2 linked regions of the Tautonia marina genome follow. The protein of the gene in region 2 interacts with the protein of the main gene of each other region in a pairwise test. Links are inferred from orthologs where the notes say so. Each region holds a gene or a part of one and is shown on either strand. Other genes may lie near its edges.

Region 1 (7,531 bases), on a different replicon or contig from region 2:
CCCGGCGGCCTCGTAATCGGCTCGGGCATCGCGGAAGGCGCAGGCTTCCTTGGTGCATCCGGGAGTGTCGTCTTTCGGGTAGAAATAGAGGACGACGACCTTCCCCTTGAGCTTTTTGAGCGAAACCTTCTTGCCGTGCTGGTCGGTGAGGGTGAAGTCGGGGGCGGGCTGGCCTGCTTCGATCATCGGGATTCCTTCCGTGGTTGGGATTCGCCCGACGACTCGGGCCGACGTGACCCGTGTCGGGCTTGGGAGTTAATCTAGTCGGTCGACCGGTACTCGGAAAGCATCGGGACGATTCTCCGGAGGACGGACATGCCAAAGACAACGGTTCGGATTGGTCCGGCCGATCACGGCCAGCGCATGACGCTCGATGAGTTCGAGCCTGCCGAGGTGATGGAGGGCTATCATTATGAGCTGGGGCGGGGGGAAATCGTCGTGACGGACGTTCCGAGGCCGAAACATCTCCGCGTCCTGACCGCGATCCGCCGGCAATTCGCGGCCTACGATCTTGCTCACCCGGGAGTCCTCGATACGATCGCCGGGGGAGGCGAATGCAAGATCCTGCTCGAAGCCCAGCAGTCGGAGCGACACCCGGATCTGGCGGTCTCCATGACTCCCGCGCCGGTGGAAGGCAATGCGGTCTGGGGACTTTGGATCCCTGAGGTGGTTGTCGAGGTCGTCTCGCCCGGCTCGGAAGCTCGGGACTACCAGGAAAAGCGGGAGGAATATCTGGCGTTCGGAGTCAAGGAGTACTGGATCGTTGATCCGGGAAAACGGTCAATCCTCGTTCTCCGACGCAATCGGGGCCGCTGGGTCGAACAACGGTTCGGGCCGTCAGGGACAATCGAGTCTCCCTTCCTCCCTGGTTTTCAATTCGGGTGTGGGTCGGTCTTCGAGGCGGCAGGCACGTGAGGGCCGAGAGATGGGCACCGTCGAGCATTTCGAGCACACCGCCGACGTGGGGTTCCGGGTCCGGGCGGGTGATCTGACCGACCTGTTTCGCACCGCGGCGGAGGGGTTGTTCGACTACATCGTCGTGAACCGGAACGATGTCAAGGCCATCGAAACCGAGACCGTTTCCCTTCAGGCCGAGACACCGGGCGACCTGCTGATCGACTGGCTCAACGAGTTGATCTTTCGGTGTGAGACGACGCATCGGCTTTACACACGGTTTGACCTGACCCTCTCGGAGGACGGTCGGAAGCTTGACGCCTCGATCGCCGGAGAAGCGATCGACCGTGACCGGCACATGCTGGATCACGAGGTGAAGGCCGTGACCCAGCACGGGGCATCGCTCAGGCACGAGGGAGACGCCTGGATCGCCGAGCTGATTCTGGATATTTGAATCGGAGCCGATGGCAGGCACGTTGGGTTCGATCGCGTCAGATCGTCTCGACGGGCAAATCGTGCTCGGCGATGAAGCGGTCGGCCTCGGTGCGGGTGAAGATGCCCGCGGTCGTGCCGACGGCCCGAACGCAACTGGCACCGAGGGCGCTGGCGAGCTTCAGGCAACCGGGCTCGTCGAGGCCGGAGATGAGCGCGGCGATGTAGCCGGCATCGAAGGCGTCGCCGCTGCCGGTGCCGTCGACGTAATCGACCGGGTAAACGCCGAGCTTCAGACGGTGGGATTCGGAAAGGGAGATCGAGCCGTGTTCGCCTCGGGTGATGACGACTCGAGCGGCCCCGAGGGCTCGGAAGGCCTCGGCCTGGCGGATGGCGTCGGTTTCTCCGCCGAGGATCAAGGCCGCCTCGTCGGTGTTCGGCAGGAAGACGTCGGTGTGGGGGAGGACCGGCTTGAGCTTCGAGAGGTAGTCGGCCGGGCCGGGGCAGGCGACGTCGAGAACGGTGGTGATCCCCTGGGATCGGGCTCGGGCAAAGCGATCGGCGAGGGCGTCGGGGTCGAGGCCGGGAAGGATCAGGTAGCCGCCGACATAGAGCACACGAGCCTCGGGGGTGATCGCCGCGTCGAGGTCGGCGGCCGAAAGGGCGGCATTGGCCCCGAAGCTGTGGATGAACCGGCGGTCCTCCCCCTTGACGTTGACGATGAGAGTCTGGCTCGTATCGCGGTCGGGATCGACGATGAGGCTCGACGTCTCGACACCGGCCGCTTCGAGGGATTCCGCGACGAACCGGCCGAAGGCGTCGCCGCCGACCCGGCAGCAAATACGGGCCCCCACGCCCAGCTTCGACAGGACCACGGCCACGTTCGCGGCCAGGCCGCCAATATTCAGCACAAGCTCGTCAACCTTGACGAGTTCTCCCGGCTGGGGGAAGCGGTCGATCGGCGGGGTGAGGTGATCGGCAACGATCACCCCGGCGCAAACCACCGGGGTGCCCTTCGGAGCGGTAGCGGACATCGTAAACTCGGACCTCGCACGGTGCGGGAGGGTCGGGGGAGGAGCAGGCCAATGCTCCCAAGGCTACCGCGCGGGGTCGGAGTCGGGAAGCGTCTGGCCCGGCCCCAGAGATCGATCAACGGGGCCAATCGTGGTTCGATTAGCCTGCCGCTCCATTCTGATCAACGGTCTGAGAAGGAAGGTTGCCGGGCTGAGCGTCCGTCGAGACGACAACCTCGTCGGGATGAGGGTCGGAGGGATCAAGGGCCCGCTTGCCGATCATCTCCTGGATCTCGACATCGGTGATGACCTCGCGTTCGATGAGGGCATCGGTCATGCGTTCGAGCTGCTCGCGATTCTCTTCGAGAAGACGGAAGGCTCGGGTGTCGGCCTCTCGGAGAATCCGGGCGACTTCCTCATCGATGACCTGCTGGGTGTGTTCGGAGTGGTCACGGGCCTCGGTCATCTCGCGACCGAGGAAGGGGTGCTCCTCGGCCCCTTGGACGTAGACGGGGCCGACCCGGGGGCTCATGCCCCACTGGGTGACCATCATGCGGGCCAGTCGGGTGGCTTGCTTCAGGTCTTCGGCCGCGCCGGTGGAGAGATCATCGTAGATGAGCTTCTCGGCGGCTCGACCGCCGAGAAGGACATCGAGCCGGGCCTTGATCTGGCTCTCGGAGTAGCCGAGGCGGTCTTCCTCAGGGATAAACTGGGTGACGCCGAGCGATCGACCGCGGGGAATGATCGTGACCTTGTGGACGGGGTCGGTCTTGGGGGTCATCCAGGCGACCAGGGCGTGACCGGCCTCGTGGTAGGCGGTGGCTCGCTTGTCTTTCTGGGTGATGAATTCCTCGCGCTTGGCCCCCATCATGACCTTGTCGCGGGCGGCCTCGAAGTCCTGCATATCGACCTTGTCTTTGTTTTCCCGGGTGGCGATGAGCGCCGCCTCGTTGACAAGGTTGGCCAGGTCGGCGCCCGACATGCCGACAGAACCGCGGGCGATGGAGTCGAGATCGACCTCATCGGCCAGGGGAACGTTGCGGGTGTGGACCTTGAGGATTTCGAAGCGGCCCTTACGGGTCGGCCGGTCGACGGTGACGTGACGATCGAAGCGGCCGGGGCGCAGGAGGGCCGGGTCGAGCACGTCGGGGCGATTGGTGGCGGCCAGCACGATGACGGTTTCGCTCGGGGTGAAGCCGTCCATCTCGGTGAGGATCTGGTTGAGCGTCTGCTCGCGTTCGTCGTGTCCGCCGCCGAGGCCGGCCCCTCGGACGCGACCGACGGCGTCGATCTCGTCAATAAAGAGGATGCAGGGGGAGTTTTCCTTGGCCGTCTTGAACATGTCCCGGACGCGGCTGGCACCGACGCCGACGAACATCTGGATGAATTCCGAGCCGGAAATCGAGAAGAACGGCGCACCGGCCTCGCCGGCGACGGCTCGGGCGAGCAGGGTCTTACCCGAGCCGGGAGGGCCGATCAGGAGAACTCCCTTGGGAATCCGACCGCCGAGGCGCTGAAACTTGTCGGGAGTCTTGAGGAACTCGACGATTTCTTGCAGCTCGGCCTTGGCGTTCTCCAGGCCGGCGACCTCATCGAAGGTGGTGCGCTGCTTGGACTTATCGTGCCGCTTGGCCTGGCTCTTGGTGAAGTTGCCGAGAATGCCGCCGTCGAACTGATCGCGGGCCCGGCGCATCATGAAGAAGATCAGACCACCGATCAGGAGCATGGGCAGGAGGAAGCTGAGCCAGAGCAAGGTGGTCGGCGCCTGGGGCTCAAGCACCTCGATCCGAGGGGGAGGACTTGAGCGAGCCTCACCGGTGGCTGGGACGGTTTCTCCCTGGAGCAAGGCCATCACCCGATCGAGTGCGTCTTCGGTCGGGATGGTGGTGGTGAACTGGGAAACGGTTGTGGCCTTGGCGCTGTCGGAGGCCTTGTACTCCTGGTCGGGGGTACGAAGCTTGCCGCGAACGTCGCGTCCCTGAAAGGTGATCGACTCGATGTTGTCGGTGTTGACCTGATCGAGGAACCAGGGGTAGTAGCTGACACGGATCTCGGACTTGAACGGGTTCCACATCAGGAAGACGAGGACCATCGCCGCGATCAGGAACAGGAGCGACCACGGGGGGGTCGGCGTGCCGGTCGATCCGCCACCGCTGCCGCCGCTTTGTTGACTGCCGGGTTTGCGGCGATCGGCGGGCTTGCGATCGGGGTCGCCGTCTTTGGGGGCTCGCGGATTCTCCATCGGCTCGTTGTTCCGTCCTTAAATTGGGCAGCCCGACGGGGGCACTTCGGGCGAGTGGCTGGCGTGCAAATCGATTGCCAGCCGGTCCTCGATCTCACAATTGTAGACCGGGCGGCGTTCCAGGTCGACCGCCACCGGGTCTCCGAATCAGAATCAGCACCACGGATTAATGACCGGCACCAGTGGCTTCGAGCCATTTCTCCGCGTCGATGGCCGCGGCACATCCGGAGCCGGCGGCGGTGATGGCCTGGCGATAGTGGGTATCCACCACGTCGCCGCAGGCAAACACGCCCTCGACATCAGTTGCGGAACTGTAGTTGGGCATTCGATCGCGCAGATCGGCCGGGGCTTCGATCCCGTCCCAGGCAAGGGCGGCGCGGGTCAGGAGGTAGCCCTCGGGGGTCATCGCAAGCTTCCCCTTGAAGATACCGGTGTTCGGGATGTGGCCGATTGCCAGGAAAAGACCGGAGAGGTTCAGATCGGTGAGAGTCTCGTTGTCCTCGGTCGATCGGAGCTTGACCCCTTTGAGGATCGGCCGGGGGTCGGTGTCGCCGTAAACCTCGTCGACGACGGAGTTCCAGGCGAAAGCGATCTTCTCGTTGGCGAAGAGCTTGTCCTGCATGATCTTCGAGGCGCGCAGCTCCTCGCGGCGGTGGATCAAGGTGACCTTGGAAGCAAACCGGGTGAGGAAGGTGGCTTCCTCAACCGCCGAGTCGCCGCCGCCGACCACGGCGATTTCCTTCCCCTTATAGAAGTGGCCGTCGCAGGTGGCACAGGTGCTCACGCCGGCCCCCTTGAAGGGGCCTTCGTTGCCGAGCCATCGGGCCGAAGCGCCGGTGGCAACGATCAGGGCATCGGCGGTGTACTCGGTGATGGTGCCGCTTTCGGGGTCGCCGCTGGGGTCGTCGGTCGTCTTGACGCGGAAGGGGCGTTGCGAGAGATCGACACCGACGACGGTTTCCCAGCGGGTGTCGGCCCCGAATCGCTGGGCCTGCTCGCGCATCTTGTTCATCAGGTCGGGGCCATTGATGGCCTCGGGGAAGCCGGGAAAGTTCTCGACGTCGGTCGTCAGGGTGAGCTGGCCGCCGGGCTCTCGGCCTTCGAAGACGATCGGGGAGAGGTTGGCGCGGGCCGAGTAGAGCGCGGCGGTCAGGCCGGCGGAGCCCGAACCGATGATGATCACGGCGGAGTGCTGCGGCATCGTTTCCTCACCTTGAATCGATCGATCGACGAGCCATCGTTGGCCCGACCTTGCGTCACCGGGTCTTCGACGCAAACGCCTTTAGACCGCCTGGATCGGCCCGGCGAGCCACGACCGGCCCACACGCGAGTCGACCCAGTTGCAGCGATCCGGCAGGATCGCACCAGTGGGCATTATACGAGAGTTTGAGGCTCGCCGCCCAGAGATGCTCGGCAAGAGTTGCAGAAGTGGTCGAACAGCGCGATTGGGTCGACCAAGTGTGACCTAAGGTTCCTGAAGACCCACCTCGACCCAGCGAGCACGAACCACGATCAGCCCTTGCCGCGAGGGTGGCAGGGCGGCCGGTTCGAGGCTCCCAGGAGCATGCCAACGATGCTCGTTCTGACGCGCAAACGCATGGAAAAACTCTACATTGGCCGCGACATCTGTGTCACGGTGGTCCGGCTCGAAGGCGGTCAGGTCCGTCTCGGGATCGACGCACCGAGACACGTCCCCGTCGTGCGGGCCGAGTTGCGGCAGCGTGATGAAGCCGAGGCGGCCCTGGCTCGCCTCAGCGGCGAGATGGTCTCGGTTGAAGAACCGACGGCCATCCCGGCGACAGCGGCAGCGACGGAATGCTGGCAGACGATCGAAGCCCCCCTGGGACATCGGCTCAGGGCCGAACCGGGACCGGTCAGCACTCAGTCTTGCGCCACAAGATCCGCCTCTCGGAAACGGTAACCGACACCCCGGACCGTTTCGATCAATTCGGAGCCGGCACCGAGCTTCTTCCGAAGGCTCTTGATATGGACATCGATGGTCCGCTCCAAGACCATGGCATCCTCGCCAATCGCGGCGTCCATCAATTCGTGACGGGTGAAGGCCCGACCGGCCTGACGTAGCAAGACCTCAAGAAGCCGGAACTCGGTGGGGGTCAGGGGAAGCTCCGCGCCTTGAAACAAGGCGCGGTGACGATGCTTGTCGATCGTCACCCCCTGGACCTCGAAGACAACGGCCGAGGCGGTCTCCGCGTGGCTGGCCCGTCGGCGGAGGACGTTCTTGATGCGCTGGATCAGGACCTTGAGGCTGTAGGGCTTGGTGACGTAGTCGTCGGCACCAACGGCCAGGCCGATCAGCTCGTCGCTCTCCTCGGCCTTGGCCGTGAGCATGAGAATGGGGATGTCTCGGGTCTGGGACCCGGCTCGGAGTTCTCGGCAGACCTCCAGGCCGGGTTTGACCGGGAGCATGAGGTCGAGCACGATCAGGTCGGGCAAGCGAAGCTGGGCCTGGCGGAGCCCGTCCTGGCCATCGTAAGCGATCAGGACATCAAAGCCTTCGCGGCGAAGGTTCATCGCCAGCGTGTCGGCCAGGTGATGTTCGTCTTCGACGATCAGAATTTGCGTGTTGGCCATGAGGGAATCCGTCGCCCGGAGGTTGCGGACCGGAGGAATTGAGCGGCTTCGGATCGATCGGACGGCCATCGCTCGTTCCGGTACTCCGGGAACGAGGGGGCTCCGTCCCGTTGATCGGGGCCGAATCGTCCCCGTCGGCTCCGGTCAATCCAAACGTATCGTACCCAGAGACGACCAGACATTTTATGAAAAAGGCAAGAAGAACTCATGAAGTCGTGAGCGGCTCGAACGGGCGACGATCGAGCATCTGGCGGACGACTTGATGGAGGTCGCCGGTCTGTTCGAAGATGGCGACCTGGCGTTCGGAGCCGGTCGGTTGCTCGGCCATGTCGAGGACCGTCTCGAGTTCTCGGAGGCA
Region 2 (7,465 bases):
GGCATTGAGGCGGGCCAGGTCGGCCTGGAAGCGAATATGCTTGAGTGCCTCGTCGGCGCTGAGAGCCTGGCTGGCCACCAGCAGGCGGCCGGTCTCGTCGATGTTCAGGACGAGCTTGTCCTCGGCCGGGTTGAGAATCGGTCGGGCCGACCCCGCCACCGGGAGCCGGACCCGCTGGTCATACACTTCCTGGTTGAAGTTCGAGACCATGATGAAAAAGGTCATGAGCTGGAAGACGACGTCGAGCAGCGGCGTCAGGTCGGGCTGATACTTGACGTTGTGCAGTTTGGGTCGGGGCATGGTCGGTCGGGCCTCCTCGCGTGGCACCGGGTTCGGGCTTCGGCTCAGGTGGCGGTCCGGGTGACCCCTTGCTGCTGCTTGGCGGCTTGCCAGAAAGCGTTGATGGTGCGATCGGCGATCTTGGTCGTCTCGGTCGCGATGAAGACGATCCGGTTCCGGAAGAAGGCGAAGAAGAAGATCGCCGGCACCGACACAATCAACCCTTCGAAGGTCGTGACCAGCGCGAGCGAAATGTTCCCGGCCAGCTTCGTCGGATCGACCTGCACCCCCTCGACCGTCGCCAGGTCCTGGAAGGCGAGGATCATGCCCAGCACCGTTCCGAGCAGGCCGAGCATCGGGGCGATCGTGCCAATCGTGCCGAGATAGCTGTTCTTCGACTCCATATCGACCACGATTTCCTCGGCCGTCGCGTTCATCGCTTCCTTGGCCTCGGTTCGACCGTTGGGCATGTTGGCCACGCCGGTCCGCACCAGCCGGGCCAGGAACGAATTATCCTCACGGCAGGCGTCGTAAGCTTCCTGGAATTTCTTCTCTCGGATCGCGTTATCGAGCAGGTCGACCAGTTGCGGCGGCACCGCTTCCTTGAGCCGGAACTCCAGGAACAGGCGAATGATCATCGCCACCAGAGTGATCGACAGAATGATGATCAGGCCGCCGATGATGCCCGACGACTCGATAAACCACTGCAATCCCGACTTGGTTCGAACCGGGCTTCCCGACGTGGTCTCGGCCGAAGCCGGCTCAGACGCCTCCGGTTCCGGCTCGGGCGCGGGAGCAGCCTCGGGAGCCGGGGCACCCTCCGGTTCCGGAGCCGGTGGAGGCGGCACGTCCTCCTGGGCCATCGCAACGGTCGGCATCAGTCCGATCGTGCCGACGCACAAGAGCGGCAGCGTCAGCAACGCCGCCAGCAGAATTCGGGACAGGCGACGGCCCCTCGGGCTCGGAATCGGGGTCGGCATCGGTGGCGGTCTCCGTCGGCGGTCGGGTCGGAGTCGGATTCGGAGTCGACGTCGAGATCCAAACGAAGCGATTTCAGGTGAGGGTCAAGGTCGAGCCGGGCCACGCGGCGAGTGAAGGGACCTCGGGAAGTGTCGGAACCGATCGACCTCGCGATCCGATTGGACCATTCCCGCTCGCGTGCGCTCAAGAAAGCCTCATCGGGATTCTCTGTCGCGTCTTGCCACCTGTCAACCATCCCTTCCGAACCGAAGCGGTTCGACGCCCTCACCAGTGGCATGACACGGCCGCTTTTCCAGCGGCCAACGGTCGCCTTGTGTCGGAGAATCAAGGGGTGTTCGTCGCGAGGATGCCACGCCTGGACCAGCCTCACGGTCAAGGCTCGTCTACCGGCCCGAGGATACTGAGATCCAGGGGTTCGTCCGGCGCAAGGACGACCGTTCGTCCGACCCTCGGCCACTGGGTTCGAATCGTGTCGAGATAGATCCGCTGAACGGTCATCGGGCGGGCTCGGTTCACTTCGGTCGCCAGCGATCGGAACCTGTCGGCCCGCGACCGCGCGAGAATCACCGAGCGCTCCGCCGCGGCATGGGCGCGGTCGAGAATCGCCCCGACTTCCGACGCCGAGGCGGCCAGCAGACGATCGGCCAGCCCCTGCGCCTCGCGGAGCCTCGTATCGACTTCACTCCGGGCCGCCTGGGTGGCGGCGAAGTCGGGTCGGACTTCCTCGGGAGGACGAACCTCGGTCAGATTCACCCCCAGGATCGCCAGCCCAAGCCCGAGCCGTTCCGAGTCGTCTTGCAAGGTTTCCGCCACCTCGACGGCCACGGCCAGCCGATCGCCTCCCATCGCATCGTCAATCCCCCGACGGGCCAGCGCCCGACTCAACGACGCCTCTCCGAGCGCGGCCAGCACCTCCTCACGCCGATCGACCCCCACCACGAACGCCACCGGATCGGCCACTCGGTACTGGACGACCACTTCCGCTTGCAGCACGTTCTGATCGCCCGAGAGAAACTCACCGGCGCCGGGGGCTTCGGCGGCTCCGGGAATGCCGGCCAGCCCAAGCCTCAGACGTCGCACTTCGTCCGTCCGAACGCGGTCGATCCGGTCGATCCCGAGGGGGGCGACCCAGTGCAACCCTGCTCCCATCGGCCGATCAATCACCCGACCGAAGCGCCGGACGACGACCGATTCGCCCGGCTCGACCGCCACCAGGCCCGTTGCCAGAACGATCAGGACGACCAGGCTCGTCAGGCCCATCGTTGTTGCGATCCGTGTTCGACGGCTCATTCCTCGTCCTCCCCGGACGGGTTCGGATCGGTCGCAGCAACCGGAGCACCCGAAGCCGGTGTCGGTTGGGCCAGAGGAGTCGGCGTGGAAGCTGTTGCCGGAGCTTGCAGGACCTCCGATCCCGGCCCCTGGTTCAAGAGCCTCAGCAACGGGCTATCGGCCGACAGGACGACCGTCGCCCGGCCGTCGAGCAACGAGCGATACGTTTCCAGCGTCCGCAGGAACTCGGCGAAGCCCGGGTCGGTCGCGTGGGCCTCGTTCAGGATGCGGGTGGCCTCGGCCTCTCCCGAGCTTCGGATGCGGTCGGCCTCGGCCTCGGCCTCGGCGAGAATCGCCTCCCGTTGCCGCTCGGCCTGGCTGGTAATCGTGCGGGCCTTCGTTTCCCCGTCGGCGCGGACCTGCGCGGCCACCTGTCGGCGTTCGCTCCGGATCAGATCGAACACCGCCGGCCGGACCTCCAGCGGGTGATTGAACCGGCGAAGCCTCACGTCCACCACCGCGACCCCCAACTCCTCGCTTGCCGCTTCGGCCACGGCCGATTGCACCTCCCCGGTCACGGCGTCGAGCGCCCAGACCGTCGAATCGGTCGAGGCGAGCGTCTCCAGTTCTCTCCGGCCGATCGCATCGCTCAACGCCGAGGCAATCCGCTCCTCCAGCCTCGCCTCGGCTGCCTCGCTCGATCCGGCGGCGCGGAGGAAGGTGATCGGATCGGCCACCTTCCAGGCAACGAACCCGGCGATCTCCAGATTCTTCTTGTCCCCGGTGATCACTTCCCTCGTGCTCGTGTCGAACGACTTCAGGCGGCGGTCGATCGACCAGACCCCTTGCCACGGCCATTTGGCGTGCAGGCCCGCCTCTCCCGGATCATCGCCGTACAGCACGACCGGACGGCCGAAGCTGGTTACGAGCACATATTGCGATTCATCCGCCACCACGATCGACCGCGCCGCGACCAGAAGCACGGCCACGACGAATATCAGCAGGGCGGCGATAACCGAGGATCGACGCATCGGAGACCTTTCATGATCAATCAAACGATTTCAGGAAGGCATGTGTGAGGGTTTCGTGGTCCATCCCGTGGTCACTCACGGCGATGGCTCCGGCTCGGCGGTTGGCGTGCGCGGGAGATCGTCCTGCAATCGCTCGGGATCGCCGAGCCATCCGGAGATTGCCGGTTCCCCCAAGATCAAATGGCGGCGGCGATCGGCCCGAGACGGGTCAAGGATCAGCTTCGGCCGATCGGCCACGGCGGCCTCGACCGCGTCGGCATAGAGCCGGTGGTCGGTTAGCTTCGGTGCCGACGTGCGGGCCGATTGCAGGGCCAAAAACGACGCGGCCGACGACGAGGCAACCGCCACCGACGATCGACGATCCGCCTCGGCCTGGGCCAGCGTCTCGGCGGCCAGTCCCCGAGCATCGGCCAATCGCTCGGCACGCTGGGCGAGCGCGGCGTTCACCTGGGCCTCGGCATCGCGATTGGCACGCGAGACATCCCGATATGCATCCACCACCGCCAATGGCGGATGAGCATCCCGGAACGTCACCCCCACGACCTCCAGCCCGAGCCCCGCCTCGGCGACCCGTCGGCGGAGTTCCTCGGTCGAGGCCCGCTCGGCGTCTCCCCGGCGGTCCGTCATCAAGGCATCCAGCGGTCGTCGGCCGATGACCGACCGAACGCTCGCCTCGGCCAGCGACTGCAACGCCTCCTCCGCGCGATCCACTCCAAAGGCTGCGATCCTCCAGTGATCTCGGGACGCGCCGAGCCGGTACTCGACCGTGGCCGTCAGCTCGATCAGCCGACCATCTCCGGTCAGAACCAGCGCTTCCTCCGTCGCCCTCGCGTCGGCACGATCGTGCCCACTCTCCCAGCGGAAGCCGTCCGTGGTGCGCTCAACCTCGATCGTCCGGAATCCGATCGACACCCCTCGCACGCGATCCGGCTCCAGACGCACGATTCGCTCGATCGGCCTCGGCCATCGCAGGTGCAAGCCCGGATCGATCGTGCCCTCGAACCGACCGAACCGGCTCACCAGTCCGACCTCCTCGGGGCCGATCGTCGTCAGCCCCGACCCTGCATACGCCACCGCGCCGAGTATCGCCAGTCCGATCAGCGCGCCTCGCCAGTGGCTCATCGCCCGATCGACCACCCGGCCCAGGTCGAGCCGATCGTCCCAGGCGTCGATCGCCCGGCCGAAGGCTCGGATCTGCCGGAACGGAGGCATCTCGTGCCAGTCGCCGAAGCCGAGCAACCGCATCGCGTTCAGCAGGACCAAGAGCGACCCGATCTGGTGCAGGATCGCCGCTGCCACCGGCCCAAGCACGCCGAGGAAGGCCAGAAACACCGCCCCCGCGTTCAGGCCAAACGCAAACAGGATGATGTTCTGCCGGATGATCCGCACCGTCGCCCGAGACAGCTTCACGAAGTCGGGCAGGACGTTCAGCGGATCATTCATTAACACCACGTCGCCCGCCTCGGCCGCCAGGTCGGCGCCCGGCCCGGCAATGGCGATCCCGACATCGGCCGCCGCCAGCGCGGGAGCGTCGTTGATCCCGTCGCCGATCATCGCCACCCGTCGCCCTTCTCCCTGGCGCTCCCGAATCCAGGCCGCCTTGTCCGCCGGGAGCAGCTCCGATTCGACCGTCTTCAGATGCACCTTCTTCGCCACCACCTCCGCCGCTGGTTTGCGGTCGCCGGTCAACAGCGCGATGAGGGTGAATTTCAAGTGTTTTAAATCGTGAATGACATCGTGGGCCTCGGGCCTCACCGTGTCTCGGGCTCCCAGGAGGCCGACAATCCGCCCTGCTTCCGCCACGAGCAACGGGGTCTGGCCGATCCCGTCGAGCCGGGCGATCCCCTCCTCGACGGTGGCATCCAGTGCCAGCCCTCGCTCGATCATCAGACGGCGATTGCCGACGATCACCGACCGCTCCGCCCCCCCCGGATCGACCACGCGGGCCTCGACTCCCGCGCCTGGCATGGCCACAATGTCGCTCGCCTCGGGCACCGAAAGCCCGCGCCGATCGGCTTCCCGGACGACCGAATCGGCCAGCGGATGCCTTCCCCCTCGCTCGGCCGAGGCCGCCAGCCTGAGCAAGTCGTCGGCCGTTCGATCATCAAACGACTCGACCGTCACCAGTTCCGGCGTGCCGAGCGTGAGTGTCCCCGTCTTGTCGAAGGCAATCGCGTCGCACCGCGCCATTCGTTCCAGGGCCGCCCCCCCCTTGATGACGACCCCATGCCTCGCCAGCCAGGCCATGCTTGCCATCACGGCGGCCGGGGTCGCCAAAATCAGGGCACACGGGCAGGCCACCACCAGCACGGCCACCGCTCGCCGTCCCGTATCCGGCCAGCCCAGCAGCAACCCCGCCACCACGGTAATCGTTGCCGCCGCGAAGACCGCCGGCAGGAAATACGACGCCAGGCGATCCGCCGTCCGGTGGATCGGCGCCTTCCGCCTTTGGGCGTCGGCCACCAGCTTCAACACCTGCCCGAACGTCGATTCGTGCCCGACCCGATCAGCCCGCACCTCGATCTGACCGAACTGGTTGATCGTCCCCGTATACACGTCCTCGCCGGGGCCGCGATCGACCGGGATCGACTCGCCGGTCAACGCCGACTGATCGACCGTGCTTCGACCCGAAACGATCTCCCCATCGACCGGAATTCGCTCACCGGCCGCGACCACGACCACCTCTCCCGCCTTGACCTCGTGCGGCGGAACCTCAACAAGCTGGCCGTCTCGGCGCACCCGAGCCACCCTCGGGGCCTGGTCGAACAGGCGTCGAATCGACTTCATCGCCCGGTTCGCCGTGATCGCCTCCAGCACCTCGCCCACCATGGCGATGAACACGACCTCCGCCGCCACGAACGGCTCGCGCAACGCCAGTGCCGCCAGGGCCGCGACCGCCAGGGCCACATCCGCCCCGACCCTCCCTTTGACCAGCGCTTCCAGCGCCTGATACACGATCCGGGCCGAGCCGACCAGGGCCGCCACCCAGATCAGGCTCACCCCCCAGGGGGCCCGCCAGCTCGTCGGCGCGAAAGACCAGAGCACCAGATCGAGCCCGATCAGCGCCCCAAGCAACGCCGTGAACAGATAGAGCCTCAGGTGCTCGTCGCGGTGATGCTGTTCGTGGTCATCATGCGCGCCGGCTGCCTCAAAGGCATGGGCCCGCAGGTGTTGCATGTCGTCCGGGTGATATTCGCGGTGCACGAGGCCCATCCCCTCTCGCAAGGCTCGATCGACCGGCCCGGGGGCCGCCTTCGTGCTCCAACGTGCCGCGATCCGGCTCCCGGGTCAAGCGACCGGCGCCCGATCGCTGGCCGATTGCGCCTCTTGCGGTTCCCCTTTCCTCGGAGTCGGCGTCACGTCTTCGGAGTCTCCTCATCCCTTTTCTCTCCTCTCTCTTCTCGCTCTTTCACCTCTTTTCTCCCGCTTCTCTGCGCCTCCGCGTCTCTGCGTCATGTCCGATTCCCCTCTGTGCCTCGTTCCGCGTCGCCGAGCCACAGGGAATCAAGACGACCGGCGGCGTCCAGCTGTGCCATTGAGGACCCGCTCGGCGCGCCCCCGCGCTCGCCGTTAGGATGATCCCCTTTCCCCTCCCCGACCTTCCTCGACGAACTGGCATGACCACCCCCGCCGCCCCCCTCCGCGCTGTTGCCTTCGACATGGACGGCCTGATCTTCGATACTGAGGCCCTCTTTTTCCGTGTTGCAGCCGAGATGCTTGCCGACCGCGGCAAGACCTTCACGCACGAGATGATGGCTGCCATGATCGGCCGCCCCGAGTCGGAGGCGGGTCCCGCCCTGATCGCCATGGCCGGGTTGACCGAATCTCCCGAAGCCCTTCTGGCCGAGGCCCGACAGCGGTTCGACGCCCTCGTCGATACGGCAGTTCACCCCATGCCCGGGTTG

Evidence for each region. Proteins that work in one complex are often made in the same cells at the same time.
Region 1: the proteins of hflC (region 2) and ftsH interact in binary tests that used the Escherichia coli proteins (3 or more experiments, as listed by UniProt). The link is inferred for Tautonia marina from one-to-one orthologs.

The regions. Positions count from the first base shown.
Region 1 is NZ_WEZF01000023.1:10,587-18,117, forward strand. The notes cover bases 2,041-4,996. They hold ftsH (ATP-dependent zinc metalloprotease FtsH), read right to left. Parts: upstream 4,582-4,996; coding sequence 2,500-4,581; downstream 2,041-2,499. Other genes in these bases: GA615_RS22615 (carbohydrate kinase family protein), read right to left, coding at 2,041-2,360; trxB (thioredoxin-disulfide reductase), read right to left, coding at 4,748-4,996. In the rest of the region: bcp (thioredoxin-dependent thiol peroxidase), read right to left, coding at 1-186; GA615_RS22605 (Uma2 family endonuclease), read left to right, coding at 316-915; GA615_RS22610 (archease), read left to right, coding at 926-1,348; more of GA615_RS22615, read right to left, coding at 1,386-2,040; more of trxB, read right to left, coding at 4,997-5,782; GA615_RS28780 (carbon storage regulator), read left to right, coding at 6,155-6,502; GA615_RS22635 (winged helix-turn-helix domain-containing protein), read right to left, coding at 6,463-7,173; GA615_RS22640 (carboxylate-amine ligase), read right to left, coding at 7,379-7,531. UniProt on the Escherichia coli protein: Acts as a processive, ATP-dependent zinc metallopeptidase for both cytoplasmic and membrane proteins. Plays a role in the quality control of integral membrane proteins.
Region 2 is NZ_WEZF01000002.1:458,120-465,584, reverse strand. What follows is about bases 1,554-4,443. They hold hflC (protease modulator HflC), read right to left. Parts: upstream 3,561-4,443; coding sequence 2,547-3,560; downstream 1,554-2,546. Other genes in these bases: GA615_RS04375 (cation-translocating P-type ATPase family protein), read right to left, coding at 3,636-4,443; hflK (protease modulator HflK), read right to left, coding at 1,633-2,550. Also shown: GA615_RS04395 (ExbD/TolR family protein), read right to left, coding at 1-300; GA615_RS04390 (MotA/TolQ/ExbB proton channel family protein), read right to left, coding at 345-1,259; more of GA615_RS04375, read right to left, coding at 4,444-6,773; GA615_RS04370 (HAD family hydrolase), read left to right, coding at 7,178-7,465.